One region of the Neobacillus sp. NPDC093182 genome, then DNA from elsewhere that is predicted to be linked to it. Evidence: predicted binding sites of a transcription regulator. Region 1 holds the regulator's gene; each other region holds the start of a gene.
What was found. The regulator Rex, encoded in region 1, represses fermentation and respiration genes when NADH is low (regulators of the CRP and FNR family bind a similar motif). The targets are predictions, from matches to a motif close to TTGTGAAATATTTCACAA.
Positions count from the first base shown of each region.

Region 1 (7,368 bases):
TCGGCTGAAGTTAGAACACTTTCCTCCGAGTTTCTGTCCTGCAACCTTTCGATTACAAATTTGTTAATCATTTCATTTTCAATTAAATTTTCTATGTAAATAACATTTACTTCAGCTTTTCCCTTCAAAACGGGTATATCTCTTGAAACGAAATCAGCATCGTCACGAAATGCATCTTTTAAATATTCCTTTAAACGCAGCTTATCTTCTCCATTAGAGGACATCGATGATAAGCCTCCTTTACTAAGTTAAAGTTTTTACGTTTGTAGGGTAAGCATGGACAAATGTAGTATGAGCACTGTTCTTCCTTTTTATGCGGAAAATTCGGTTATTTGTCGTGGAACAACAACGTCTACTTCCACGTTTACTAATAAACCGGCCAAAGTATCAAATAAAGGTTGAAGAGATTGAAAGTAAAGAAGAAGAAATAAAATTTTTAGAGAAAGAGGAGCTAGCACAATTTTTACGTATTACTGATTCAGATGGCTTAGAAATGGATTCTTTGATTTTTACCACACTTGCCTATATTGGCTTTCGTATAAACTATGAAAGCATATTAGAGTAAATTGGCGAGAATGTAAAAACAAATTTAACGTTTGAGGAAATGAAAGAAATTTAGGCAAACTATTCCAAAACGCGGCACAACCTTGAACAAATCCAGATAAACGGAAGCAGCAAGGAAGAAAATGGTGTCTATTACTACATTGTTGCCCGAGGAAGAACGGACAAAGCTGTGTGATACGGTTAAGAAACACTTGGATATTCATTAGTTTACGATTAAATCCAAATACTCCAGACCCCAGCTCTCCATTACCAAAACTAATTTGAAAAGGGCAAAAAAAGGAACCTATGCTTTTATAGCCTTAGGTTCCTTTCAAAAGCTTAGGAAATAAAAAATCGGACCTCGACCGAAACCGTCACTCACGAAACTTCTCAAAATCCCGCTCAACCTCTTTAAATGTATAAAGCCCTCCGAAAAGGAACCCTTGCACCTTATGACATTGATTCTCACGGAGGAATTCTAGTTCTTCTAGGGTTTCAATCCCTTCAGCAACCACTTCCATAAGAAGAATTTGCCTCATTTTAATCATCGCTGATGTAATTCCCACATTGTCAGACTGACAGCAAATATGGCGAATAAGTTAATTTTGAGTAGTCAAATAACCAAAAACGCCTATCTTCATGTAGGGCAAGAAATGAAAAAAGAAGCTCCCCATAAGTTTGGTCAACTTATGAGAAGCCTCCGTTAATATTCCTCAATGTTAGCAAAATGTTAGTATTTCACTCTCACCTTACTAACAAATCATTTTATATCTAGTGTTTGAGGGGCAGATTACATCATGCCGCCCATTCCACCCATACCGCTCATATCAGGCATGCCGCCTTGACCTGCTGGTTCTGGCTTGTCAGCAACAACTGCTTCAGTTGTTAAGAACATAGCCGCAACAGATGCAGCGTTTTGAAGTGCAGAACGAGTTACTTTAGTTGGGTCAACGATACCAGCTTCGATCATGTTTACCCACTCACCGCTAGCAGCGTTGAAGCCTGTTCCAACTTCTTCGCGCTTTAAGCGGTCAACAATTACAGATCCTTCAAGACCAGCGTTGTGAGCGATTGTACGTACTGGCTCTTCGATCGCACGTAATACGATATTTACACCAGTTTGTACGTCGCCTTCTGCTTGGATTTCTGCAATCTTGTTGTATACGTTAAGAAGGGCAACACCACCACCGGATACGATACCTTCTTCAACCGCAGCACGAGTTGCGTTTAAAGCGTCTTCGATACGAAGTTTGCGCTCTTTTAATTCTGTTTCGGTCGCAGCACCAACTTTGATTACTGCTACACCGCCAGCTAATTTAGCTAAGCGCTCTTGTAATTTTTCACGGTCAAATTCAGAAGTAGTTTCTTCTAATTGAACACGGATTTGGTTAACTCGAGATTGGATCTCTTCAGTTGCACCAGCACCCTCAACGATTGTTGTATTTTCTTTTGTTACAACAACCTTAGAAGCGCGTCCTAAAGATGTGATTGTAGTAGTTTTCAATTCACGGCCAAGCTCTTCAGTGATTACTTCACCGCCAGTTAATGCAGCGATATCTTCAAGCATTGCCTTACGACGGTCACCAAAGCCAGGAGCTTTAACAGCAACTGCATTGAATGTTCCGCGAAGTTTGTTCAATACTAAAGTAGAAAGTGCTTCTCCTTCGATATCTTCAGCGATTAACAATAATGGTTTGCCTTGTTGTACTACTTGCTCAAGGACAGGAAGGATTTCCTGAATGCTTGAGATTTTTTTGTCTGTGATTAAGATATATGGATTTTCTAAAACAGCTTCCATTTTATCTGTGTTTGTTACCATGTAAGCAGATGTATATCCGCGGTCAAATTGCATACCTTCAACAACGTCTAATTCAGTTGTGAAGCCTTTAGATTCTTCGATTGTGATAACGCCGTCGTTACCAACGCGCTCCATCGCTTCTGCAATTAATTGACCTACTTCTTTATCATCTGAAGAAATAGCAGCAACTTGTGCGATAGACTCTTTGCCTTCGATAGGCTTAGAAATCGCTTTTAAGCCCTCAACTGCTACAGTAACTGCCTTTTCAATCCCTTTACGGATACCCATTGGGTTAGCACCAGCTGTAACGTTCTTTAATCCTTCACGAATCATAGCTTGAGCAAGAACAGTTGCAGTTGTTGTTCCGTCCCCAGCAACATCGTTTGTTTTGCTAGCTACTTCAGCAACAAGCTTAGCACCCATGTTTTCAAAAGCGTCTTCTAATTCGATTTCCTTCGCGATTGTTACACCATCATTTGTAATAAGCGGTGAACCGAATTTCTTCTCAAGAACCACGTTACGTCCTTTTGGTCCAAGAGTTACTTTTACTGTATCTGCCAATGCGTCTACACCACGAAGCATTGCGCGGCGTGCATCTTCACTAAACTTAATTTCTTTAGCCATGTTCAAAAAACCTCCTCGTATTTTTTAAACTCAATATTGTTTTAAAAAATCCTTATTGTCCAACTACAGCAAGGATATCGTTTTCGCGTAAAATTAAATATTCGTTTCCTTCAAACTTCACTTCTGTACCAGAGTATTTTGAGAAGATAATACGATCGCCTACAGAAACTTCAAGAGCAACACGTTCGCCGCTTTCAAGCACTCGGCCTGTACCTACGGCAACAACTTTTCCTTCTTGAGGCTTTTCCTTAGCTGAGTCTGGTAACACGATACCGCTTGCAGTTTTTTCTTCTGATTCGACAAGCTCAATGACAATACGATCACCTAGTGGTCTTAACAAATCAAACAACCTCCTCAAATAGATATGTAATTCTGACTTATTAGCACTCTCTTAACTTGAGTGCTAACACAATTCTTATAATAATAAATGGAAAAAAATTTTGCAAGTATGAAGCAGCAATTTTTTATTATTTTTTGCAACCTTACAAGTATGTGATTTACACGTGGGAATATACATAGTTTTTCCGATAACCTTAAAAATTGAAACAACCTTGCTTTTATTAGTACAATGAAGAATAGGGTAAAATATTTTCATTAGCTGCTTAAAGGAGATTTATTAATTTGAAAAGGGAATATTGGATTATTTTAATTGTCTATATAGCCATGCAGTTATCAAGCCTAGTGGGAATTCCAGGACTGATGTTCCTATTTGGCTACTTAGGAATAAATCAAGGGCTCGTTGTCCCCTATTGGTTAATTTTCAGCTTCACCCTTGCTCTGGTTATTATTCTTTTCTTATTACGAAGAGAAATAAAGAAACCAGGGTTGAATGAAAGAGGCAGTTCCTTTGGCTTTGCTGCCATCTGGGCTGTATTTGGTGTCTTCCTAGCCTTATTTGCCCAAGCTCTCGCTGCGAATATTGAACGGCTGATCGGGGTTGAAATGGGCTCAGAAAACACACAGCAAATTCTCAACATCATTGAATCCTTTCCACTTGCCATCTTAGTCAGTTCAGTAATTGGCCCAATATTAGAGGAAATTGTTTTTCGAAAAATTATTTTCGGCACTCTCCATAAACGGTTTAACTTTTTCTTCTCAGCGTTAATCAGCTCGGTTATTTTCGCCTTAGCCCATATGGAACCGCATCATGTGCTTCTCTATTCTGCAATGGGCTTCACTTTTGCATTTCTCTATGTAAAAACAAAACATATCCTTGTACCGATTTTTGCCCATGTTGCGATGAATACATTAGTTGTCGTCATACAGTCCGTTTATAAAGATGACATTGATAAAATTATTCGTGAGGCAGAAGGTATTCAAAACTTTATCGGAGGCTTTCTATGAGACGATCACCCTTGTTTTCCGGAATCATTTATATTGTACTTGGCTGCTTATTTACTTATTTTGCAGTTGAAGATGTCACCCAAAACGGATGGGGGTTCTTCAGTTACCTGCTCGTTTTACTTGCCACCTTTGACTTCGGATCTGGTTTAAGAATGATTTTCTTTTACAATAGATATAAAGACAAAATAAAAAAGTAGGATCATTAAAAAGCCTTTTCACTTTACTTGTGAAAAGGTCTTTTTTGTTTTTATTCTTCTATTTCCTCTGTAGGGTAGTGCTTCAGGAAGTAAATAAGTGATTGTAATTCAACAGCCAAGTCGATATGATGAACGCGAATAGATGAAGGAACATTTAACCTTGCAGGCGTGAAATTCAATATCGCCTTAATATTAGATTGTACGAGTCGATCCGTAATCAGCTGAGCCACTGGTGCAGGTACGGTCAGGATGGCAACATGGATTTCATCATTGCTTAAAACCTTCTCGAGCTCATCCATATGAAACACAGGCACATCTCGGATCGTTGTTCCCATTTTGTTCGGATCAACATCAAAAGCACATTCAATTTTTGTATTATTATTTTTTAAAAAGTTATAGTTTAGAAAGGCGGTTCCAAGATTTCCTACACCAATTAACGCTACTTTTGTTAATTCATCTTGATCTAGTGTTTTCCGAAAGAACGTTAATAGGTAGTTGACATTGTAGCCATATCCCTTTTTCCCTAAGGCACCAAAATAAGAAAAATCCCGGCGAATCGTTGCCGAATCCACCTTCACTGCCTCACTTAATTCCGCAGACGAAACCCTCTGTTTACCGGAAGAATGCAGATTCTTTAAAAATCGATAATATAAGGGCAGCCGTTTTGCTGTCGCTTGTGGTATTTTCATTGTTTCATTACTCATATTCTCCCACCCCTCATAAATAGTTGTTCATTTATCTAACTTGTTCTGTTCGGTGGAAATCCCCATTTTTCCCGCCGGTTTTTTCAACCAGATAGGTTTTTCCAATGACCATACCTTTATCCACTGCTTTACACATATCATAAACAGTTAAAGCACAAGTGGACGCAGCTGTTAACGCTTCCATTTCAACACCTGTATTTCCTTTTGTTTTGACAGAAGCTGCAATATTTAATGTAAAAGCCGTATCATGTTCTTTTTCCCAGGAGAAGGATATATTTACCCCCGTCAAAGGTATAGGATGGCACATCGGGATTAAGTCCCAGGTTTTCTTTGCCCCCATCACGGCAGCAACTTGTGCTACTGCAAGAACATCGCCCTTTTTCATTTCATTATTTGTTATTTTTTCATATATTTCTTTACTAACCGTAATGCTGGAATGAGCAAGTGCCGTACGAGCACTTTCTGGCTTATCACTAACGTCCACCATTTTCGCTCTTCCTTCTTCGTTAAAATGAGTAAATTCAGACATAAACAATATCCTCCCACAAAATCATACTATATTTTTAACAATTTGTCTGTGAAACTTTGAACGAATGATGAAAAATTTACATTTCTTTCTTTCGAGATATTTTCTTATTTTCTCCAACACTAAGACACTTTATTGCCTGCATTGTTGGAATAAGGTACACTTATTTTAGTAATAGAGGTGAAAAGCAATGATATTATTACAAGTTAATCAACTAGCAAAATACTATGGTGCAGACCTAATTTTATCGAATATAAAACTAGAATTACAAACTCGGGACCGTGTTGCACTTGTCGGGCGAAACGGTGCAGGGAAATCGACATTATTAAAAATTATTGCTGGGCATTTGTCACATGATGGCGGAGAAATCATTAAGCCAAAGGGAGTAAGCATTGGTTATTTAGCCCAGAATACAGGACTAGAGTCGAATTTGTCGATCTGGGATGAAATGCTGACAGTTTTCGACGAACTGAGAAGTATGGAAGCAGCAATTCGACACCTCGAGGTTCAAATGTCAGATCCTGCTGCTATTGAGGACACTAGCAGATACGAGAGAATCCTAAATGAGTACGATCAGCTGCAAGTGAAATTTAAAGAGCAGGGCGGTTATCAGTATGAAGCAGATATTCGCTCCATCCTGCACGGATTGAATTTCCACGATAGTGCGGTCATGATCTCTTCCTTAAGCGGCGGACAGAAAACGCGCCTTGCCTTGGGGAAACTACTTTTAACCAAGCCAGATATTTTAATCCTGGACGAGCCTACCAACCATCTTGATATTGATACTTTATCTTGGCTCGAACAGTATTTACAAGGCTATGATGGGGCGATCTTAATTGTGTCCCATGACCGTTATTTTCTAGATAAAGTCGTAACGCAGGTTTATGAAGTTTCACGTAAGCAAATTCAAAAATTCATTGGAAACTATAGTGCATATCTAGACCAAAAAGCTGCCAATTATGAACGCGATTTAAAGCTATATGAGAAGCAGCAGCAGGAGGTTGCTAATCTTCAAGATTTTATCCAGCGCAACCTAGCCCGTGCGTCTACGACGAAACGAGCTCAGAGCCGGCGTAAAAAACTTGAGAAAATGGATTTGATGGACCGTCCATTAGGGGATGAGAAATCTGCCACCTTCTCCTTTGAAATTGAGAAACAAACCGGAAATGATGTACTGACAGTGGACTCCTTAGCAGTTGGTTATGATGGACAAAATGTATCTGAGAATATTTCGTTGCGGGCATATCGAGGTGAAAGCATTGCCTTAGTTGGTCCAAACGGAATTGGAAAGTCTACTCTTTTAAAAACCATCATCAAAAAACTGCCTGCACTAGCTGGCACTATTCAATATGGTGCAAATCTAGCAATTGGGTATTATGACCAGGAACAGGCAGAGTTGACCTCGAATAAGCGCGTTCTTAATGAACTTTGGGATGATTGGCCTTTAAAAAGTGAAAAAGAAATACGGACCGTCTTAGGTAACTTCCTGTTTTCAGGAGACGATGTATTAAAAATCGTTTCAACATTAAGCGGCGGTGAAAAAGCAAGATTGGCACTGGCCAAATTAATGCTGGAGAAGGCAAATGTTTTAATATTGGACGAGCCTACGAACCATCTAGATCTCGACAGTAA
Region 1 covers NZ_JBIVOI010000021.1:111,356-118,723, forward strand. The annotation lists partial or broken gene ACIQAA_RS28490 (spore germination protein) at 1-224, opposite strand, end outside; gene ACIQAA_RS28495 (hypothetical protein) at 338-565, shown strand; gene ACIQAA_RS28500 (EAL domain-containing protein) at 918-1,139, opposite strand; gene groL (chaperonin GroEL) at 1,334-2,965, opposite strand; gene groES (co-chaperone GroES) at 3,018-3,305, opposite strand; gene ACIQAA_RS28515 (CPBP family intramembrane glutamic endopeptidase) at 3,587-4,309, shown strand; gene ACIQAA_RS28520 (YdiK family protein) at 4,306-4,506, shown strand; gene ACIQAA_RS28525 (redox-sensing transcriptional repressor Rex) at 4,557-5,210, opposite strand; gene moaC (cyclic pyranopterin monophosphate synthase MoaC) at 5,242-5,739, opposite strand; gene ACIQAA_RS28535 (ABC-F family ATP-binding cassette domain-containing protein) at 5,927-7,368, shown strand, end outside.

Region 2 (7,368 bases), on a different contig from region 1:
CATGTAGTCGTGGGTACTCCTGGTCGAACCATCGATCACATTGAAAGAGGAACACTCGAATTAGATAAAATTAAATATTTAATCATCGATGAAGCGGACGAAATGCTAAATATGGGCTTTATTGACGAAGTAGAAGCCATCATCAAAGAACTTCCTGAGAACCGGGTAACCATGGTCTTTTCTGCAACGCTGCCGAAGGATGTTGAAAACCTCTGCCATCGATATATGAAAGATCCGATTCATATTGAGATCGCTGCAACTGGTGTCACAACCAATACGATTGAACATGCAGTCATTGAAGTGAAGGAAGAAGATAAGATTTCACTTTTGAAGGATGTAACAGTAGTTGAAAATCCAGATAGCTGTATGATTTTTTGCCGGACAAAAGAAAATGTAGAGAATGTCTATATGGAATTGGAAAAAGCTAATTATTCCTGTGAAAGACTACATGGCGGGCTGGAACAAGAGGATCGGTTTGCTGTGATGGATGGATTTAAATTAGGGAATTTCCGTTATTTAGTAGCTACGGATGTGGCCGCGAGGGGAATCGATATTGATAATGTGACACTGATTATTAATTACGATGTTCCGATGGAAAAAGAAAGCTACGTACACCGGACAGGCAGAACAGGCAGGGCCGGCAACAAAGGAAAAGCGATAACCTTCGCAACACCATTTGAAGGGAAATTCTTAAAGGCGATTGAAAGATATATTGGCTTCGAAATTCCCGCAATGGACGCTCCGACGCAGGATGAAGTTACGAGTGGGAAAGCGGCATTTGAAGAAAAACTTAGCGGGCGGAGAGTAGTCAGAAATAATAAGACTGCAAGAATTAACAAGGATATTACCAAGCTCCACTTCAGTGGCGGCAAAAAGAAGAAGCTTCGCGCAGTGGACTTTGTTGGGACCATTTCCAATATTCCAGGAGTTTCAGCGGACGATATTGGCATCATCACCATCCAGGACAACTTATCTTATGTTGACATTCTTAACGGCAAAGGCTCATTAGTCCTGCAAGCCATGGAACACACCACTGTCAAAGGAAAAAAATTGAAAGTAAGTAAGGCTTTAAAATAATGAATCAAGACTGGGACGATTTCATCGTCCCTATTTTTATCATAAAAAAGGAGATTTGCTGCCCAATGAAGTATTTTAAATCACAAATGAAGCAATTAGTAAAAGAAAATAAAGAATTACAGGTGCACTTAAAAGAGTTGATTAACGAACATGATCTTGAGAAAAATTTTGCTCTAAAGGCTTTATATCATTCAGAAGTAGCAGACGGCGGGAAATATCAGACAGCATATCAAGCTCTCGACGTGCCAAAAGAGTAAGTTTACTGAAGGAGAGGGGAAGGAAATGAATATAAAGAATATTTTACTGGTCAGTCCGATGTATAGAGAACTTCAGGGATTAATAGAAAAGGAAGCTTCACATAAGATTTTTCGTTTTATGCCGGAGGAAGAGTTATCACAGAAAGATGTAAGCTGGGCAGATGCACTCGTTTCATTTAATTTAAAAGCTGACTATGACTACAACACTGTGAAATGGGTTCACTCGTTGGGCGCAGGCGTTGATCGTTTTTTACATAAGAAAGATTGGAATCAAGGGATCGTATTAACAAGAACGATTTGTTCGTTTGGACAAAGGATTGCAGAGTATTGCTTGAGTTATGTCCTAAAAGATTTACAGCTGCATGACCGCTTTCAAGCGCAGCAGCAGCAAAAAAATTGGGTTCAGTCTACACCGAAATTAATAGGAGAGCAAAAAGTGCTGGTTTATGGAACCGGTGAAATCGGTCAAAGGATTGCGAAAGTATTTTCCGGATTAGGGGTTGACGTGTACGGGGTATCTTTAAGCGGGAAGGAAAAAGCTGGTTATAAAAAGGTTATGACGGTTGATTCCCATTTTTCTGTATTAAATGAAATGAATTATCTGATCAATACATTGCCGTTGACGGAAAGAACAGAGAAATTATTTGATGGTGCCATCTTTAATCAATTCTCTAGTGCAGGATTTATTAATGTGGGGAGAGGTGCTTCAGTTGACGAAGCATCCTTGCTGCAGGCATTGAATGAAAACACAGTTAGATTTGCTGTACTTGATGTATTCGAACAAGAGCCGCTTCCAGATAGCAATCCGTTATGGAATCATCCTAAAGTTCAAATAACTCCACATATCTCCGCCGTTACGACCCCGAGGGAGGGGGCTGCTTGTTTTCTCGAAACCCTTAAGAACATTGACGAAAACAGGCCGCTTACTAATAGAGTTGATACAAAAAAAGGCTATTGATATAGCTGTAGTCCAAAACCCTAAATTAGGGTTTTTTTCTTTTTTAAGTTACCCTATATACTTCACTATGGTAACGCTTTAAAAATAGTAAAGAAATGTTCACATGTGAAGGCGTGAAAATGAGGTAAAATGAACGTATGTCATACTTATGTGAAACAATTCACAATAGATTAGTTTTCAAAAATAACAGAGGTGAATCACCATGGGCGAACTTTCAATAAGTGCGTTACTGATAAGATTTATTTTAGGAGGAGCAGCTGTAGTTGTTTCAACACTAGTTGCTAGGAATTTAGGTGAAAAGGCTGGAGGGATCTTTGCAGCATTTCCAGCTGTGTATTTAGCAGCTTTATTGACAGTTGGTTTGGACTTCAGTGGTGATGAACTTGTAAATCATTCCATATTATTGTCCAAAGGCGCCATAGTCGGCATGGGAATTAATATTATGGTAGCGATTCTTGCAGGTTATCTCTTGCCAAGACAAGGATGGAAACGCGGACTTTTACAAGCTATGGGATTTTGGCTGGTTGTTTCAATGGCTGTTGTGATGATTACAACTTACGCATGAGGGAAGGGTGCTATTTATGTATAAGGATTTACTGATTCGCTTTATTCTCGGCGGGGCAGCCGTAATGGTAAGCTATTTAATAACAGTCATTTCTCCATGGAAAATTCTAGCTGGAATCTTTGCAGCATTTCCAGCCGTGATGATTACAGCGGTGTTAATGGTGGGGATTGCTTCTGGTTCAAAAAATGCAGCGAAGATTGCAAATGGGTCGGTTTTTGGAATGATTGGCGGTGTGGTGTGTGTGGCGACGGTATGGACCGTATTACAAGTCAGCAGCAACTGGACGTTAAGTATTGTACTTGGGCTCCTGTTCTGGCTGGGCAGTTCCATCATTGTTTCAACGTTTAGAGACAATCTTAAAAATAAAAGAAGAAATATCTTTGGAACGAATATTCTAATTAGACATAAATAACGACAAAACAAGACGGCAGTTGGCCGCCTTGTTTCATGTTACATATTGCGTATAAACTATATAATGATTATTCCTCTGTATTTTCTGTACCTTCAGTACCTTCTTCTGTACCTTCAGTACCTTCTTCAGTACCTTCTTCGTTTTGTTCTATTTCTTCTGTTTCTGTGTCATCATTTCCATTATCAGCACAACCAGTGGCAACTCCAAGCAACATAAAAACTGACATTGTAGCAACTAACCAAGTCTTGAAACTTTTCATCTCAAAATTCCTCCTTGAATGCTTGCAATTTGTACTACAGGATTATCATACAAGCTTTTGAAAGGAAATAGATTCAATTTGCCATTTCTTAACATTGATTAACCTCTTCTTTAAATTAACTCAAACAATTTGAAGTAAAATTTACAAAAAATTTAAAATACTTGTATAACATATCCAATCAGAGTGGATTACATAGGTAAATGGTAACAGCCAGGGTGAAGAAAAGATTGACCGTTTTTAATAATTTTGTTACTCTATACTTAACTTTTTTTCTTATCATGAAACTTTTTGGAAGCAAACATTTTGATGAAAATACATTAATATATAGAAAATTAATATAAGTAGAAGGTGGGTAAAATGAACTTACAAGCAGATGTTTGTATCGTTGGCGGCGGACCTGCAGGAACATTACTCGGACATTTATTAGCTAAAAACGGTGTATCAACTATCGTAATAGAACGATCTGCTGGAGTGAATAGGCAATTTAGAGGCGAGCATATTAATGCCGAAACAGAAGCCATCCTAAAAGAGCATAAATTATTTGAGAAAATAGAAGAGCTAGGTATCCTCAAAATGAAAAAAGTAGAATACTATTCTGGTAGAAATATGGTGAAGAGTATTTCTCCAGGCGTCCATGAGGATCACGTTGGTATCCATGTACCACAAGCACATTTATTAAATGCAATCATTCAAGAGACGGAACACAATAATCAATTCCAACTTTTATTTAATACAACGGTTAAAGAATTAATTCAGGATGAACAGGGAATCTATACGGGTGTAAAAGCACTACAAAACGGAGAAGAAATTACGATCTCATGCAAAGTGACAATCGGGGCAGATGGTCGTTATTCAACGGTAAGGAAGCTTGCAAAGATACCGACAATCGAAATGACACACGGATATGATGTCCTGTGGGCAAAAATTCCAGCTCCAGAAGGATGGGAACCGACAACAAGAATGGCACTGGTTAATGGTCATCAGCTTGCGTTGTTTAGCCAAACGGGAGGATTCATTCAAATAGGCTGGAATATACCAGAGGGATCTTTTCCTACATTAAGGAAAGGTTCTATACAGCCTTTCTTAGAACCATTGATTGAAAGTTTTCCAGAGCTAGAAGATGGTGTGAGAGAACATCTTCAATCCTGGAGCGACTTTGTTTGTTTAAAGGTACAAAGCTCCCGCTGTGAAACATGGGTAGAAGACGGATTAATCCTTATAGGGGACGCTGCTCATACCATGACACCAACCGGTGCAATCGGAATAAATTGTGGGATGAAAGACGCACATATCCTAGCACCAATCTTAACCAAAGCGATAATGGAAAATAATATACGTTCTGAACATTTAAAGGTATTTGAAATGAACAGAAGAAACGAAATCAAATCACAACAAATCATGCAAGTAAAACAAGAAACAACCTTTTACGAGAAATTTGTAGGGTGACAGGCACCAAATATACAAAAAACGCAGCTTATGCAGCGTTTTTTGTATATTTGGTGCTCTTTTTATTTGTGTTAGAATTATTAGGATTTAGAAAATGGGTAATTATATGGTTATCGATTATGAAGGGGTTATCAACATGAATTTGAGGTTTCAGGTTACACGTGTGTTTGTTATGAGTTTGTTTTCGCTATTGCTTTTTAGCTTGGTGGCGATATTGATTAGGGCAGATAAATTGGTTGATTTTGATCATGCTGTTATTGCTGCGGTTCAATCGCAGGAAGCGCCTTATATAACATCCATTATGAAGTTTTTTACAGAAATTGGTTCAACTAAAATCGTGGTGATTTTGTGCCTTTTTATTATCTTCTTTCTCTATAAGGTGTTGCATCATCGAATGGAATTGCTATTATTTATTGGGGTTGTTGCAGGTTCACCCATCCTAAATCTTTTGCTGAAAGAAATTTTCCAACGTGCACGTCCAGATTTACATCGGCTGATTGAAATTGGCGGTTATAGTTTTCCAAGTGGTCATGCGATGAATGCTTTTACTGTATATGGGATCCTAACCTTTCTACTGTGGAGGCATATATTTAATCGAGTCGGACGTACCCTGCTGCTTCTCTTTAGCTCCTTTTTCATTATCATGATTGGGGTGAGCAGGATTTATTTAGGGGTCCACTATCCTAGTGATATTATTGGTGGTTATTTGGCCAGTGGTTTTTGGCTTGCTGCATCCATATGGTTCTTTCAGTGGTATTTGGAGCGACGGCCGCAGCTTGCCAGTAGAATGTTAAAAAGATCAGTAAAAACTTCAAAATAAAGGAACAAGAACAATGGAATTTATCACAACTCGACAATGGGATGAAGATTTATGGCAAAAGACCAGAGACATTTATACTGTTGCTTTTGGCGAACATGCCACTAAGCCTGAAAAGATTATCCGAAATATGTTTTTCAGGGGTCTTAGTGCACTTCATGTGTTAATGGAGAACGATGAGGTTCTGGCAATGGCACTTACAGGTTCTATGCCAGGATCGAGTGTACTGCTGTTGGATTATTTGGCGGTACGAAAGAACGTGCGTGGTCATGGTATTGGAAAGGAATTTTTTGATTACATAAAAGAATGGGCTGAATCGGAGCAACAATACAAGAGAATATTAGTTGAAGTAGAATGTGATAACATACCTGAGAATCATGCAAGAATCCATTTCTGGGAAAAATGCGGGTTTCACCTGTTAGATGACTATAAACATTGTTACAAATGGGGTCCTCAACACTATATGGCGATGGTTCTTTACCTTAAGAGCAAGCCTGCAACACCATTAAAAGGAGAAGATTGCCTCAAGTATATGGCATCTTTCCATAAAGAATCCTACAAATTAAGCTAGTCCTCTTACCTTAAACAAAGTAGAATAATGGTAATAAATTCTATTTTAAGGGGAGGATCCAAGATGATTACGTATCCGATTTTTAAAAATAACGCAACAATTGGAGTGACAGCTCCTTCTTCTGGTGTTGAAGAAGAATTGCACGAACTTGTGAAGAGTTCATCTAGTCGATTAACAGAAAGAGGCTTTCATATCATTTGCGGAGAAACGGTCTGGACCCAGGACAAAGCCAAATCTTCACCGGCAGCGAAACGTGCCCACGAGTTAAATGAAATGATGCAGAACGAAGCGATTGATCTCATCATCCCACCGTGGGGCGGGGAGCTGCTTATTGAGATTTTAGAAGAGATTAATTTTGCTAACATGAAGAACAAGTGGGTGCTCGGTTACTCTGATACAAGTGTTTTGCTGCTGGCAATCACGTTAAAGACCGGTATTGCAACAGCAAATGGAACAAACTTAATCGATTTAAGAGGTGAATTCTCCGATGAAACAACTGCCATGTGGCAAAGTGTATTAACAACAAAAACCGGAGCCTCGATTACCCAGCATTCTTCTGAAAAATATCAAAAAGAATGGCAGCATGATAACCCGTCTCCTTGTGTATTCCATTTAACAGAACCAACTTATTGGAAAACCGTTTCGGGTGACAAGGTTAAGGCAGAAGGGCGTTTGCTTGGAGGATGTATTGACGTTATCCGCCATTTAATTGGCACTCCGTATGGTGACGTGCAAAGTTTCAGGAAGAAATATATCAATGATGAACCTATCATGTGGTATCTAGAGAATTGTGAGTTAAAAACAACGGATTTACGAAGAACGTTAGTTCAAATGAAATTAGCAGGCTGGTTTGAGAATACATCCTGTATCCTATTTGGCCGCAGTCCTGCCAATGAACCAGTGGAGAACTATACGATTGAGGATGTTTACCAAGGCTTGTCCAATGAACTCCAAATCCCGATTATTTATGATGTGGATTGTGGTCATGTACCGCCACAAATCACAT
Region 2 covers NZ_JBIVOI010000008.1:228,138-235,505, reverse strand. The annotation lists gene ACIQAA_RS16480 (DEAD/DEAH box helicase) at 1-1,077, shown strand, start outside; gene ACIQAA_RS16475 (hypothetical protein) at 1,143-1,334, shown strand; gene ACIQAA_RS16470 (D-2-hydroxyacid dehydrogenase) at 1,360-2,292, shown strand; gene ACIQAA_RS16465 (DUF3147 family protein) at 2,495-2,857, shown strand; gene ACIQAA_RS16460 (DUF3147 family protein) at 2,874-3,269, shown strand; gene ACIQAA_RS16455 (hypothetical protein) at 3,337-3,528, opposite strand; gene ACIQAA_RS16450 (FAD-dependent monooxygenase) at 3,886-4,974, shown strand; gene ACIQAA_RS16445 (phosphatase PAP2 family protein) at 5,111-5,794, shown strand; gene ACIQAA_RS16440 (GNAT family N-acetyltransferase) at 5,808-6,362, shown strand; gene ACIQAA_RS16435 (S66 family peptidase) at 6,426-7,368, shown strand, end outside.
Region 2: ACIQAA_RS16465 (DUF3147 family protein) is a predicted target of Rex. The motif match lies at 2,441-2,458, and genes of this name have one in related genera.

Region 3 (7,368 bases), on a different contig from region 1:
GGTATAGTATATATAGTGTGTGAACGAAAGAAATCGTGACTATGGAGTATTGTTTATTACTGCTTTAGTCTGATATATTTCTTCAAGTTTTGATGTATATAAACCTAGAATAGTCAGAGTCATTTACAACTCCCCCTTCAAAATATCTCTTTGATCTATAAACGTTTTGAATGCTGATCAAAGATACGGGGCAATAAATTAAATTGTTGTAAACAATGGTGCAGGTTCGTTGCACAAGTGTATTAATTAAATCGTTTAAGCAAAAAAGCATTTCCCTGTGTGACAGAGAAGTGCTTTTTCCGTATCTAAACTGAAATGAAAAATCATTTAACAATAATTTTATTATAATAATCGACATTTATTTATTGTAAAACAATAAATTATGTGTTAAAGTCAAATCGAGAATAAATAGGTAAGGTGCTATTTATAAAACAAGGTTCACCGATTCATATAAAATAGTTGTTTTGCTTTTGGGACTTCCTATCCTTGCTAAGTGAATCTCAAAAGTGATGAAGTAATTCATGGAGTAAAGATATTTTACATGGTGAACGAAAGGACGAAATGTCCAAATCTATCATTAACGGAGGAAAATATGAGTAACGAACCTATCATCAGCTTGAGTCATGTGACCAAACGGATTGGCCGAACTACCATCATCGACGATCTTACATTTGACGTACCGCAAGGCGAAATTTTCGGTTTTCTTGGTCCGAATGGGGCCGGTAAAACAACAACTATCCGCATGATCGTAGGTCTGATGTCAATCACGAAGGGCCAGATTGTGATTAAGGGTAAAAATATCAAAACTGAATTCGAGCAAGCAATCCGCCACGTCGGCGCTATCGTGGAAAGTCCAGAAATGTACAAGTATTTGAGCGGGTACCAAAACCTCGTTCACTACGCCCGAATGGTGCCTGGGGTAACCAAGGAACGGATTGACGAAGTGGTATCGCTAGTCAAGCTAGAAAACCGAATCCATGACAAAGTCAAAAAATACTCACTCGGCATGCGCCAGCGTCTCGGAGTCGCTCAAGCCCTGCTGCATCGGCCGTCCCTGCTCATTCTGGACGAACCGACAAACGGTCTTGACCCGGCTGGGATTCGTGAGCTGCGCGATTATTTGCGGCATTTAACCCGTACAGAAGGAATCAGCGTAGTCGTCTCCAGCCATCTGTTGTCCGAAATGGAGCTTATGTGCGACCGGGTCGCCATCCTCCAGCAGGGCAAGCTGATTGAGGTAATGCCGGTTCAGAGTTTTACCCGGAGAGAAGATCAAATTCAAACGTATCATATTCAAGCACAGGCGCCGGAACAGGCGTTGCTGACCATAAGACAGATGGAAGGTGTCCAGGATGTCAAACTGGTTGAGGATGGACTCTTCGAAGTTACTACTGAGCGAGAGCGCATCCCGGACATTCTAGCAGGGCTGATGAAGAACAATATTCGTATCTATGGCGTCCAAATGGTTAGCCAGTCTCTAGAAGAACGATTCTTGGAAATTACGGGAGGTAGACAAATTGGTTAATCTAGTACTCAATGAAAATATGAAGATTTACCGACGGGTGCGAACGTGGATCCTGGTCGGACTTATGGCCGCTTTTGTGCTTTTTGTTAATTTCATTGAATGGCATTCCGATGGAAAAAAGGCGGAAGGCGAAGGCTGGCGGGCAGCACTGCAGCAGGAGAATCAGCAATATAGCGAAATTCTGAAGCAGCCTAAGCTGGGTGAAGATGATCGAATGTTCTACGAGCAGCAGATTGCACTCAATGACTATCACTTGGAACAGAATATTCGCTCGACCGACGGCACCATGTGGGATGGCGTGAACGGTTCGGCCAATCTGATGATCGTGATTACTATTTTCACCATTATCATTGCGGGAGACAGCTTGGCGGGAGAATTTTCGTCCGGAACGATCAAGCTTCTGCTCATCAGGCCTGCTAGCAGGGTCAAGATTCTTGTCTCTAAGTATATCTCTTTTCTGTTGTTCGGCATGCTGTTGTTACTCACTCTGTTTGTCATTTCCGTCGTGATGAATGGAATCTTATACGGCTTTGGATACATGGATCTCCCATTAATTAGCATGACTGCGGAGGGGGAAATCGTCGAAAGGAATATGGTCCTCAATTTGTGGAAAACGTATATGCTTAACGGTGTATCTACGGTCATGTACGTAACGATGGCCTTTACGATTTCGTCCGCCTTCCGAAGCAGCGCGATGGCCATCGGGTTTTCCATCGGCGCCTTGTTTGCGGGTAATATTGTTTTGGAGGCACTGCAGCGGTTTGATTGGAGTAAGTACCTGTTGTTCGCCAACACGGATCTTACCCAGTACCTGAACGGACATCCTTTCCAAGAGGGAATGACATTGTCCTTTTCCATCGGAGTGCTCGCTGTCTATTTTCTCGTGTTCAATCTGATATCCTGGCTCCTTTTTACACGCAGAGACGTGGCGGCCTAACCTTGCCGACAAAGTCGATATAAACATCTTTCCATCAATCATGGGTGTGCTCTTTGTTCCACTTGCCTTAGTGGAGGGAAGGCTCACCCATGATTTTTTTGTTCTTTTTTAGGTATTTGGAGTGACCGAGATTGAAAATGAAAAGGTAATTGGGTAACTCCAGAAAAGCTACAGTGACCAAATAGTAAAATTAATCACATCAGGGTCTTTCTATTATAATTTTTTCATGACAATAATGTGAAATTGTTCGCAATGTTGCTTCATATGCAAGCTTAAACTACATCTGAGATGTATTAATATTACATTTTGTATCCCTTCTTGGTTGAGAAGGGGTTTTTGTTTCTTGAATTTATGGAAAAAAATGTCTAAATATACAAAACACCTTGAAAAATGTACAAAACCTCTGGAAAAATGTCCAAAACACCTAAAAAAGTGTTCAAAACCCTCAATAAAGTGTCCATAAATCTTCAACTAAACAATTCACCCCTTAGTTTATGACAATAATGTGAAATAGTTTACAAACTACTAATGATTTGTGACGTACCTCACAATTTTTCAAGACCTCAGCATTTACAATGTATCTATAGAGAAAAACTTAAATAACGTAAATTCATAGATTATCAAATATAAGGGAGCGATCCAACATGAAAAAACTAGTTATGATTGGAAACGGGATGGCCGGGGTTAGAACGATTGAGGAAATACTTAAACTTTCACCAAATCAATTTGAAATTACTGTTTTTGGACAGGAACCACATCCAAACTACAACCGCATAAAATTATCGAATATTCTTCAAGGTGATACAAGCTTTGAAGAAATCATCATTAATCCGCTAGACTGGTATAAAGAAAATAATATTCAATTATACACTAGAGAAGCAGTAACGAAGATCGATGTAGAAGCAAAGAAGGTAATTTCCGACCAAGGCCGTGAAGTAGAGTATGATGAATTAATTATTGCTACAGGTTCGAACTCATTCATTCTGCCCATTCCAGGTGCGGACAAAATAGGCGTTACAGGTTTTCGTGATATAAAAGATTGTGAAATGATGATCAAGTCAGCGGAAGATTATAAAAAAGCTGTTGTAATTGGAGGAGGGCTTCTTGGACTTGAAGCCGCACGAGGATTAATTAACCTTGGAATGAAGGTTGATGTTGTACACTTAATGCCGAATTTAATGGAACGCCAGTTAGACCCAATTGCATCTAGTCTCCTAAAAGCAGAGCTCGAATCCCAAGGCATGAAATTTTTGATGGAAAAGGAAACCGTTGAAATCATAGGAGATGAACGTGTTGCTGGTCTTCGTTTTAAAGATGGGTCTTTTGCGAGAGCGGATCTAGTTGTAATGGCAATCGGGATTAAGTCTAACACAATGGTTGCTAATGAAAGCGGAATTTATGTCAATCGTGGAATTGTCGTGAACGATTTTATGGAAACAAGTGCACCAAATGTGTATGCAGTGGGTGAGTGTGCTGAGCACAGAGAGATTGTATACGGGCTAGTTGCACCATTATACGAACAAGGGAAAATCCTTGCAGAAAGAATTTGTGGGAAAGAAGCTGCACCATATGAAGGCTCGGTAACTGGAACTCAACTTAAAGTCGCTGGAGTGGACCTTTACTCAGCTGGTGAGATTTTTGAAGATGGTACAACAAAATCAATTATGGTTTATAACGAATTTGATGGTATCTATAAGCGGGTTTTAGTCCGTGATAACAAGATTGTTGGGATTGTCCTTTATGGTGATACCAAAGATAGTACCAGATTGTTCAGAATGCTTTCAAAAAAAGAAGATATCACAGGAATCTCCATTTTTGAATCACAATGTTCAGCTGAAGGCATTAGCGGTGATATAGCTTCCATGCCGAATGATGAATTGGTATGCGGCTGTAATGGCGTGACAAAAGGAGCCATTGTTGAAGCGATTAAAACACAAGGTCTGACAACTCTTGATCAAGTAAGTCACTGCACAAATGCCGGACGTTCTTGCGGGCGCTGTAAGCCAATGGTAAATGACATTTTAGCTTATACACTAGGTGATCAATTTGACGCTGCCGCTGCACAGAAAACCAGCATTTGCGGATGTACAACCATCAGCCGTGAAGAGTTAGTTGCTGAAATTAAAGAAAAGGGCTTAACGAGCGTTAAAGAAGTGATGAACGTTCTAGAGTGGAATAACGAGGAAGGCTGTACGAAATGCCGTCCTGCTATTAACTACTACCTAGGTATGATTCACATGGATGAATATAAGGATGATCGTGACTCCCGTCTTGTAAACGAGAAAATGCACGCCAATATCCAAAAGGATGGAACATACTCAGTCGTTCCAAGGATGTATGGCGGAGTTACGACTGCTGCCGACTTGAAAAAGATAGCCGAAGTGGCAGAAAAATATGAGGTTCCACTTGTAAAACTAACTGGCGGACAGCGGATTGGCTTGTTCGGAGTCAAAAAAGAAGATTTGCCAAGTATGTGGGAAGAGCTGGATATGCCATCTGGCTATGCATATGGAAAAACACTTCGCACTGTAAAAACGTGTGTGGGAGCACAGTTCTGTCGCTACGGAACACAGGATTCTATGTCATTGGGAATTGAACTTGAGAAGAAATTTGAACGTCTTGATACTCCTCATAAAGTGAAAATGGGTGTGTCAGCCTGCCCAAGAAACTGCTCAGAAGCAGGAATTAAGGACATTGGCTTTGTTGGAATTGATGGAGGCTGGGAAATTTATGTGGCTGGTAACGGAGGAGTGGATCTCCGTGCTGGTGACCTATTGGCAACAGTAAAAACTGAAGCGGAAGTAATGGAAATCACTGGTGCGTACCTTCAATACTACCGTGAAACAGCTAATTATTTAGAACGTACTTCTAAATGGGTAGAACGTGTCGGCCTAGAGCATGTAAAAGAAGTCTTGGCAAACGAAGACACTAGAAAAGAATTAAATGAGCGTATGGATCAAACGTTGAAGAAATACATTGAGCCTTGGAATGAGGCTATTGAAAGTGAAGAAATTAAAGACAAATATTACGCAGTACACACTGTTAAGGCTGGAGAGTGATTATAAATGATCGTAATAAAAACTCGGACTCTAGTTGCTGCTTATTCTGACCTTCCAATAAGGTCTGGATATTCTGTGAATATGGATGATAAGGAAATCGCCTTATTTAAAGTAACAAATGGTAAAGTATATGGTATTGAAAATCGCAGTCCGCATCCAAAAGGCGGAGTTTTAACGGAAGGTCTAGTAAGTGGTGAATATGTTTTCTGCCCAGTCTATGATTGGAAGATTTCCTTGAGTGACGGAAAAGTACAGGCACCAGACGAAGGCCAAGTAAAAACGTATGAAGTGGAAGTCGAAGCAGATAAAGTTTATATTATTATTTAAAGTAGAGTTTGGAAGGATGGCTGCAGGATGGAATCAGGAAAAGTATTTTTAGTAGGAGCAGGGCCAGGTGACGTTCGATTAATTACAGTAAAAGGATTGGAAGCAATTAAGCAGGCTGAAGTCATTTTATATGACCGGCTTGCCAACCCAAAGCTTTTGGAATTTGCTCCAGCTGATTGCGAGCTCATTTACTGCGGAAAATTACCAGACCGCCATATATTACGCCAAGAGAATATCAACGACCTTTTAGTAGAAAAGGCGCTGGAAGGTAAAATGGTCGTCCGGTTAAAAGGCGGCGATCCTGGTGTTTTTGGCCGGGTTGGAGAAGAAGCAGCGGCCCTCGCTCTCTATCAAATTCCATTTGAAATTGTACCTGGCATTTCATCGGGGATTGCAGCCCCCCTTTATGCAGGAATTCCAGTTACCCATCGCGAGCATGCTGAATCGTTTGCCGTCGTAACAGCGCATGATAAATCTACTGATGGCAAACCCATGCTTGATTGGGAAGGGCTTGTCCGCGGAGTCGATACGATAGCTTTTTACATGGGTGTAGCTAATCTGCCGTTTATCTGTGAAAATCTGATTGCTCACGGAAAGCCTTCTGACACTCCGGTTATTTTAATTCAGTGGGGCACATTTGGCCGCCAGAAAACCCTTCAGGGAACCTTAAGTGATATCTCTAAAAAAGTCATAGAAGCTAAGTTTCGCAACCCGTCGATCATACTTGTGGGAGAGGTCATTTCCCTTCGTGAAAAAATTAGCTGGTTTGAAAAAATGCCATTATACGGCAGACAGATTCTACTAGCCCGTACAGGGGAAGGTGCCAGCGGCTTGGCAAAGGGATTAATGGAACATGGTGCGGATGTAATCGAATTTCCAAAATGGAAAAAGACAATTTTACCTGTAGAGGTAGGGAATGTTCCAAATTACGATAAAATTTTGTTCACATCCCCTCAGAGTGTCGGAGAATTCTTTCATGCCGTCATTGAAAAGGGAATTGATATTCGAAAAATAAAAGCTGATTTCTATGCAGGCTCCAGCAAATCTATTAATGCCTTAAAAGAACGTGGATTTATTGCAAGCCTCATCAAGGACATGCCACAAGAAGGAAGCTTGCTGGTAGTCGGTGACAATCGTAACTATGAGGTTGAAAATGCTGATTTTTTAGTTACAAGTAAAAAAGAGCTCGACCAGCAGTTCCTGCCAATTTTTCAACGAATGCTTGAGGAAGCTGAAGTGAATACGATGGTATTTCCAAGCGGGGCATCGGTGGGCGTATTTATCGAAGGCTTAAAGAAATGCGGTATTGACGTTTTCGACCTTTTAAAAGATGTCCAAGTGGTTTGTATGGGGCAGCATACTAAAGAACAAGTTGAACATGTAGGTCTAGTATCAGTTGGAATTCCGGTTTCTCCAACCAGGGAAGCGTTGGTTGAATACTTAATCCAGTGTCCGAATGTTTAGGAAAGGCAGGGTGTATGCTTGAATTCGAATTATCCGATTATGTTAAAACTCGAGGG
Region 3 covers NZ_JBIVOI010000024.1:24,075-31,442, reverse strand. The annotation lists gene ACIQAA_RS29645 (ABC transporter ATP-binding protein) at 593-1,525, shown strand; gene ACIQAA_RS29640 (ABC transporter permease) at 1,518-2,462, shown strand; gene nirB (nitrite reductase large subunit NirB) at 3,107-5,521, shown strand; gene nirD (nitrite reductase small subunit NirD) at 5,528-5,848, shown strand; gene cobA (uroporphyrinogen-III C-methyltransferase) at 5,876-7,312, shown strand; gene ACIQAA_RS29620 (NAD(P)-binding protein) at 7,331-7,368, shown strand, end outside.
Region 3: nirB (nitrite reductase large subunit NirB) is a predicted target of Rex. The motif match lies at 2,966-2,983, and genes of this name have one in related genera.

Region 4 (7,368 bases), on a different contig from region 1:
AATTGACAACACTAATGTTGAAAGCATTTTGAAAGGGGTATGATTATGCCGCATACATCAGATAATGATAAAAAGGCTCAAGATAATAATGCACTTAGACACGAAAAAAATATGATGCGTGAGAAGAATCGCCAAGCAGGTAAAAATCAATATTCAAAGAAAACAGACCACAAATAAAAAAAAGCGGGGCTTCCCGCTTTTTTATTTTGGCAATTTATTTAAAAAGAAAATTGCAATGGTTCCTGGCCCGGTATGCGCGCCGACTGTTGATCCAATCGAAGTAATAAAGACTTCTTTTGGATGTAATTCTTCCTCAATCATTGCTTTTACTTCTAATACAGTATCTTCGGTATCCGCATGACTAATCCCCACTACTTGGTCACCAAAGCTTTCACCGCGTTCTTTCATCAGTTCAATTATACGTCTATAAACCTTCTTTTTTCCTCGTATCTTTTCAATTGGAACCAGTTTTCCGTCCTCGACATTCAAAATAGGCTTTATGTTTAGTAAGCCGCCCAAAAAGGCTGAGGCTTTGGATACACGACCGCCTTTAGCTAAATAATCTAAGTCCTCTACGGTAAATAGATGCTCCATGTGTTGACATCTGAATAATACATCTTTTAGTATTTCTTCCTTTGAGACGTTTTTTGCAGCAAGCCTTGCCGCTTCTTTAACGACTAGTCCAAATCCAAGTGAGGCACACTTAGTATCAACTACGATTAAATTAAAGTTTGGATATTTTTCCTTCACTTGGTCAAGAATCATAACAGATGTCTGATATGTACCAGATAATTCGGAAGAGAACGCAATATATATTCCATCTTCATTATTTTCAGCCATTTTTGTAAAGACTTCCTCAAATAATAAAGGAGATACTTGAGACGTTTTTGGAACATCGCCGCCACGTATGGCGTCATAGACAGTTTTTGGATCAATTGTTTTAACATCCTCATATTCCTGTCCGTTAACCTGAACCTTTAATGGAAATAATGTAACGTTATGTTCAGAATAAAAATCTTTTGGTAAATCGCATGCGCTGTCAGCTAGTATTTTTACCGGCATGAAGCTCACCTGCTTTCAAGCTAATATAGTTAACTTCAGTTTATCGGTTTCACATCAAAAATACAATTATCGGTTTAGAGATAAGTACCTTAAAAATTGAAGGAGATGGTGCTTTTGTTATGGCAGCAAACAAAAAAAACAATCATTGTTATAGTGGGTGCATTCCTAAATGCCCTGGCAATTAATTTATTTTTAATTCCAGCAAATGTATACTCAAGCGGTTTTACTGGAGTAGCACAACTATTATCAAAAGTATTAAGTGACCAAACGCCATTAAATATATCAATGGGATTCTTATTGCTATTGCTTAATATTCCCGTAGCAATCCTAGGATGGTTGAAGGTAGGAAAGTCATTCACCATTTATAGTTTTTTAAGTGTGGCTTTATCATCACTTTTTTTAGAATTAATTCCCATTACAGAAGTATCAAAAGATATTCTTCTTAATGCGGTATTTGGGGGCGTAATTTTAGCCGTGGGGGTCGGTTTAACCTTAAAATGGGGGGCTTCAACAGGCGGCTTAGATATTATTGCGATGGTTTTATCAAGGATGAAGGATAAACCGATTGGCAGCTATATGTTTATTATGAATGCAGTTATCATCATTACCGCGGGCTTTTTATATGGCTGGGAAAAAGCCCTTTATACCATAGTTTCTTTATATGCTTCGACCCGAGTAGTGGACGCCATCCATACTAGGCATGCAAAGCTTACTGCGATGATTATTACCAAAAAAGCTGATGAGCTAAAGAAAGCGATTCATTCTCAGTTAGTTAGAGGTATTACGATGATTCCCGCAAAGGGAGCTTTTTCTAATGAAGCAAGGGACATGCTGATGATTGTTATCACCCGTTATGAGCTGTATGATTTGGAACGAATTATCGCTGAGGTTGATCCTAATGCATTCACGAATATTATTCAAACAACAGGGATATATGGATTTTTTAGACGGGAATAGGGAGGGTGTAAATCGTGAGAATTGTTTTAAGTGTGATTTTGTTTCTTTTTCCCTTTAGTTTAAAAGGAGAGGCAAGTTATGGTGAGCAATTTCAGTTTTCAGTTGTTCCTAATGTAGGAAATGAGAGAGTGGAATTTGAACTTCTTATTAAGAATAATGAGGAAGCTCCATTGCATTTTGAGTTTCCTACCTCACAATATTATGAGATTACTGTTACTGACCGAACCGGGCATGAGGTATATAGATATTCAAAAGGACGATTCTTTTTACAGGCACTGCAATACCTAAAAATTGAACCGCAACAAACCTATCGAAAAATAGAAAGCTGGGATTACAAAGTAAATGGAAAAAGAGTTCCTGCCGGGCAATATACGGTTACTGCCACTCTTTTACCGAGAAAACTTAATGACCAACCATTAAATAACAACCAAAGTGTAGTCAGCAAGGTGAATTTTAATGTGCCAGCAGAAAATTCTGGCTTTCGACGACCGGAATCAAAGGAAAATTGAAAAAGTGGTAACCATGAAGGAGCCTAACAGAGCTATTAAAACAGAAAAGCTGGCACGTTTCTGAGACGTGCCAGCTTTCCCATTATTTTAATTGATCAAGCTCATTTTGCATTTCTTGGAGCTGACTTTGTTCTGCGAAGGTTGAATTAGCATATGCCGAACTTAATGCATTCTTTGCCTTCGAAATCACAGAATCGCGATCAGCAGGGTCGGCAGACTTTGCCATCTCAACAAATCTTCTTGCTTCTTGGAACAACTGGTTTCCCATCGTTATATTCCCCCAAGCGAGGATTCACGCACATTGGACATTTTCTGGGCTTCCGCTTCAGCGTAGGTCATGTGGTAAGGAATACGTTCATCATGCTTACTGACAGTATCCACTCCTTGCTGGACAAAGCGTTTTGATTTGTTTCGTTTACCCATTACAATCCCTCCAATTTGGTGAGCTTGGTGTAAGCAGGTTAACTGCCTCACAAAAATAGTATGCTCAAATCAGAGTATTTCATTTAGGTAAACAATGGTGAACCACTATCAATATTTTAAGTTTAACAAATCTGACAAATATACCCCAATCCCGTCTTCCTCATTGGTCAAGGTTACTTCATTGGCAATCGTTTTGACTTTATCAATGGCATTGCCCATCGCAATCCCTCGGCCAGCATATTCAAGCATTTCTAAATCATTATCTTCATCGCCAAAAGCAATAATTCTTTCTGCGGGAATGTTGAAGTATTCAGAAGCCTTTTTTAAACCCACAGCCTTGCTTATACCGGTCTTAATAATTTCAATGACATGCCATGGCGCCGCCCAGCTGCGATGATCAATCACTTCCGCGTGAACGTCAGACAAATGCTTACGTATATGTTTTAATTCATCTTCCTCTGTATGAATTAACAAACTAGTAGGAGAATCCTTTAAGTAATTTCGCAAATCGCCCGTTGTTACATTTGGATTGCCCATGCTAAAAATATCTAACAGCTTTTCATCATGATAGTGGAAATAAACATCATCAATCACTTCGGCAATAATATTGTGAAACTGAAAGGATCGGCACGCTTCTACAATCTCTTTGGCCACTTTTACGTCAAGTGGGTCATGAAAAAATCCCCAGCTGGCATCGAGCGGGTGATGCATGAAGGCACCATTAAAGTTAACAATGGGCGTGTCTAACCCAAGCTCGTGATAATAGGGTTCACTTGAACGATAGGGTCTGCCTGTGGCAATCATGACCACATGTCCTTCTTCTCTCGCTTTACTTAAAACTTTTTTAGTTTTCTCGGAAATCGTTTTATTATCTTTTAATAAAGTTCCATCTAAGTCTAGTGCAATTAAATGTTTTTCTGCCATATTGACTCCTTTTGAATCGTTTTCTAAACAATAAGTCTAAGCTTTAGATAAATAGTTAACGAAATGATACACTACAACTATGGATTTTTTTGTTGGAAAGTCATACCATTATAACTACTATGTTAACAATTTTATACCGTACCTGTAAAAAAATTCACTTCATAAGATTTTGCTTTCAGATATAATTATTTTACCCAGGAGGATTTACCTACGTGATTATCGTTGAAAAAAGTTTGGTTAATAATAATCCCTTCCTACATATAGTAAAGAAAAGTGGACAACAAGAGAAACTTCCGTTTATTATTTTTACTCATGGTTTTACTAGTGCCAAGGAAAATAATCTTCATTATGCTTATTTATTAGCAGAAAAGGGTTTTCGAGTCATCCTGCCAGAGGCGATTTATCATGGTGAAAGGGAACAGGGTTTAACCGAAAGAGATCTATACGGTCATTTTTGGGAAATTGTCATCAAGACAATCCATGAATTAAACATTTATAAGGAATACTATGTAGAAGAAGGATTAGCAGATCCTGAACAAATTGGACTGGCTGGAACCTCTATGGGCGGGATTGTGACCTTGGGTGCTTTGACTAAATATAAATGGGTCAAAGCTGCAGTTAGCTTAATGGGGATGCCAGCATATGAAGATTATCTGCATTGGCAATTAGCACAAATGAAAAATCTTGGTGTTAGCCTTTCTTTTACTGATGAGCAAATTGCAGAGCAATTATCAGTTTTACGTCAATATGATTTGAGTCTGCAGCCAAATAAGCTTGAAAATAGACCATTGTTATTTTGGCATGGAAAAAAAGATCCTATTGTGCCTTTTGAGTTAACATATCGTTTTTATCAATCTGTAAATCAAAACTATAGTAAAAACCCTGGTAATATTCACTTTATTACAGATGAACATGCTGACCATAAGGTAAGCAGAGAAGGATTAAAAGCAACAGTTGAATGGTTTGAGAAACATTTACTACAATAAATAAAAGGAGTGGTATAGATGAATGAAGAGTTAAAAGAAAATATTATGGGTGCATTAGAGCTAGTAATCGACCCTGAGTTAGGTGTAGATATCGTTAATTTAGGTTTAGTCTATGATACAGAAATGGACGATGAAGGAAATGTAACGATTACCATGACATTAACTTCCATGGGCTGCCCGCTTGCTGGAACTATTGTGGATCAGGTGAAGCGAGCATTAGCGGATATCCCTGAAGTAAAAGAGGTCGAGGTTAATATTGTGTTTAACCCGCCATGGAACAAGGATATGATGTCACGTTATGCAAAAATCGCATTAGGAATTCGTTAAGTAAACAAGAAAACAGCAGAGATTCTGCTGTTTTTATTTTGCACTTCACAATGTGGACATATTTTTTTAGACGTAATGTGAGGTAGTTCACTTATCCATAGTGGAATCCCCTATATAATTACAAGTAATAAGGCTGTTTGGTTTTTGAAATGGCCGTTTTAGGAGGCGTTTCATATGGCTTTTGGCCGAGATTTTAATAAAGATCCATTTATCGTTATATGGGAACTCACACGTGCATGTCAATTAGCTTGTTTACATTGTCGTGCAGAAGCTCAAGTAAGAAGAGACCCACGTGAACTAACATTTGAAGAAGGTAAGAACCTAATAGATCAAATATACGAAATGAATAATCCAATGCTGGTGTTTACGGGGGGAGACCCATTAATGAGACAAGATGTTTTTGATATTGCAAAATATGCAGTAGAAAAAGGCGTTAGAGTTTCCATGACCCCAAGTGCGACACCAAATGTCACAAAAGAAGCAATTGAAAAGGCGAAGGATGTTGGTCTTTCCCGATGGGCTTTCAGTATTGATGGACCAACCGCTGCTGTTCACGATCACTTCCGTGGAACTGCTGGTTCCTTTGATCTCACAATGGAGAGAATTAACTATTTGCATGAACTAGAAATTCCCATTCAAATAAATACAGTTATTTCTAGATACAACATTGAATACCTAGATGAAATGGCAAAAATGGTGGAGGATTTAGGATGTGTACTTTGGAGTGTCTTTTTCCTTGTTCCGACAGGAAGAGGACAGGAGTCTGATATGATTTCGCCTGTTGAACATGAGAAGGTATTCAGATGGTTATATGACCTTAGTAAGAGTGTTTCTTTCGATATTAAGACTACCGCTGCCCAACACTATCGCCGTGTTGTTATCCAGCAAAAGATGCGTGAAGCAAAAGATCAGACAGATGAAATAAATTATTTAAGTGCATTAACAGAACAAGGCTTAACAGGTTCAATTGACGGACTTGGTCGAGCACCTAAAGGTGTAAATGATGGAAATGGCTTTGTCTTCATCTCACATATTGGAGATGTGTATCCAAGTGGATTATTACCAGTTAAAACAGGAAATGTCCGTGAAACACCGCTAGCGGAAATTTACCGCGAGTCACCAGTATTCCAATCACTAAGAAATCCGGATCTTTATAAAGGAAAATGCGGGGTGTGTGAATTCCGTCATGTATGTGGCGGCTCAAGATCTAGAGCCTATGCGATGACAGGGGATTATTTGGAAAGTGAACCGTTCTGTGTGTATATTCCAAAAGCAATACGTGAAAAACAAGTGCAATAAAGGCTCTTTTCTTATACAAAAAAACAGTATCAATAAAAATATGGAAGCAATCGAATTCGATTGCTTCCATATCACTATTCAATATTGCAATAGATAGCAGGGCAATTTTCACAGCCAATTTCATCCTTTAAATATTGCAAATCTAGAATGGAGATTTTCCCTTTTTTAATATTGATGATCTTATCTTTTTTTAATTCACTTAGGATACGGTTCGTGCTCTCTCTCGAAGTCCCGCAGAAGTTGGCCAGTTCCTGGTTAGTTAATGGTAAATCGATTAATATTTCATTATCTTTATGAATACCATAGCTATTAGACATGCGGATTAGAGTAGAGAAAAGTGCTCCTCGTTTGCCATTTAGAACAAGATCACGAAATTTTGTTTGTGTTTTACGGAAATGGTCACTCATCCATTTCATAAACTCGAATGCAAGCTTGCTATTTTGGAAAATCTCACTTTCAATCACATCTTTTTTGATGGCAACGATTTCTCCTTCCTCCAATACTTTAGCACTTAATAAATATCTCGGATTGTCGGTAAAGAGTGTTAATTCTCCACAAATATCATTTTCTCCACATATTCTTAAGGAAAGTTCACGTCCATCGGATGTAATTTTACTGATTTGTACTTTACCAGAAACAATAATATAAAGTTCTTCTGCAGCCATTCCTTCTTGAAATAAATAGGTGCCTCTTTCACTTTTAATTTTTCGATCAGCAAATTTAAGCAGTTCTTTTATTTCTAATGAATGAGTTGGTTTCATTTTAGTCACCATGTATTTCACCTCAAAGTCATTTTTAGACTCATCTTCTAGTATCGATAGTCTTATTTTAACTTACGATTTGACCTTCGCGCGGAGTAAACAATGACAATATAGTGAAAA
Region 4 covers NZ_JBIVOI010000006.1:219,206-226,573, forward strand. The annotation lists gene ACIQAA_RS13365 (DUF3941 domain-containing protein) at 46-177, shown strand; gene ACIQAA_RS13370 (DegV family protein) at 202-1,062, opposite strand; gene ACIQAA_RS13375 (YitT family protein) at 1,168-2,019, shown strand; gene ACIQAA_RS13380 (BsuPI-related putative proteinase inhibitor) at 2,034-2,528, shown strand; gene ACIQAA_RS13385 (DUF3813 domain-containing protein) at 2,611-2,796, opposite strand; gene ACIQAA_RS13390 (hypothetical protein) at 2,799-2,951, opposite strand; gene ACIQAA_RS13395 (Cof-type HAD-IIB family hydrolase) at 3,060-3,875, opposite strand; gene ACIQAA_RS13400 (prolyl oligopeptidase family serine peptidase) at 4,088-4,861, shown strand; gene ACIQAA_RS13405 (metal-sulfur cluster assembly factor) at 4,880-5,188, shown strand; gene ACIQAA_RS13410 (TIGR04053 family radical SAM/SPASM domain-containing protein) at 5,363-6,487, shown strand; gene ACIQAA_RS13415 (Crp/Fnr family transcriptional regulator) at 6,562-7,260, opposite strand.
Region 4: ACIQAA_RS13410 (TIGR04053 family radical SAM/SPASM domain-containing protein) is a predicted target of Rex. The motif match lies at 5,264-5,281, and genes of this name have one in related genera.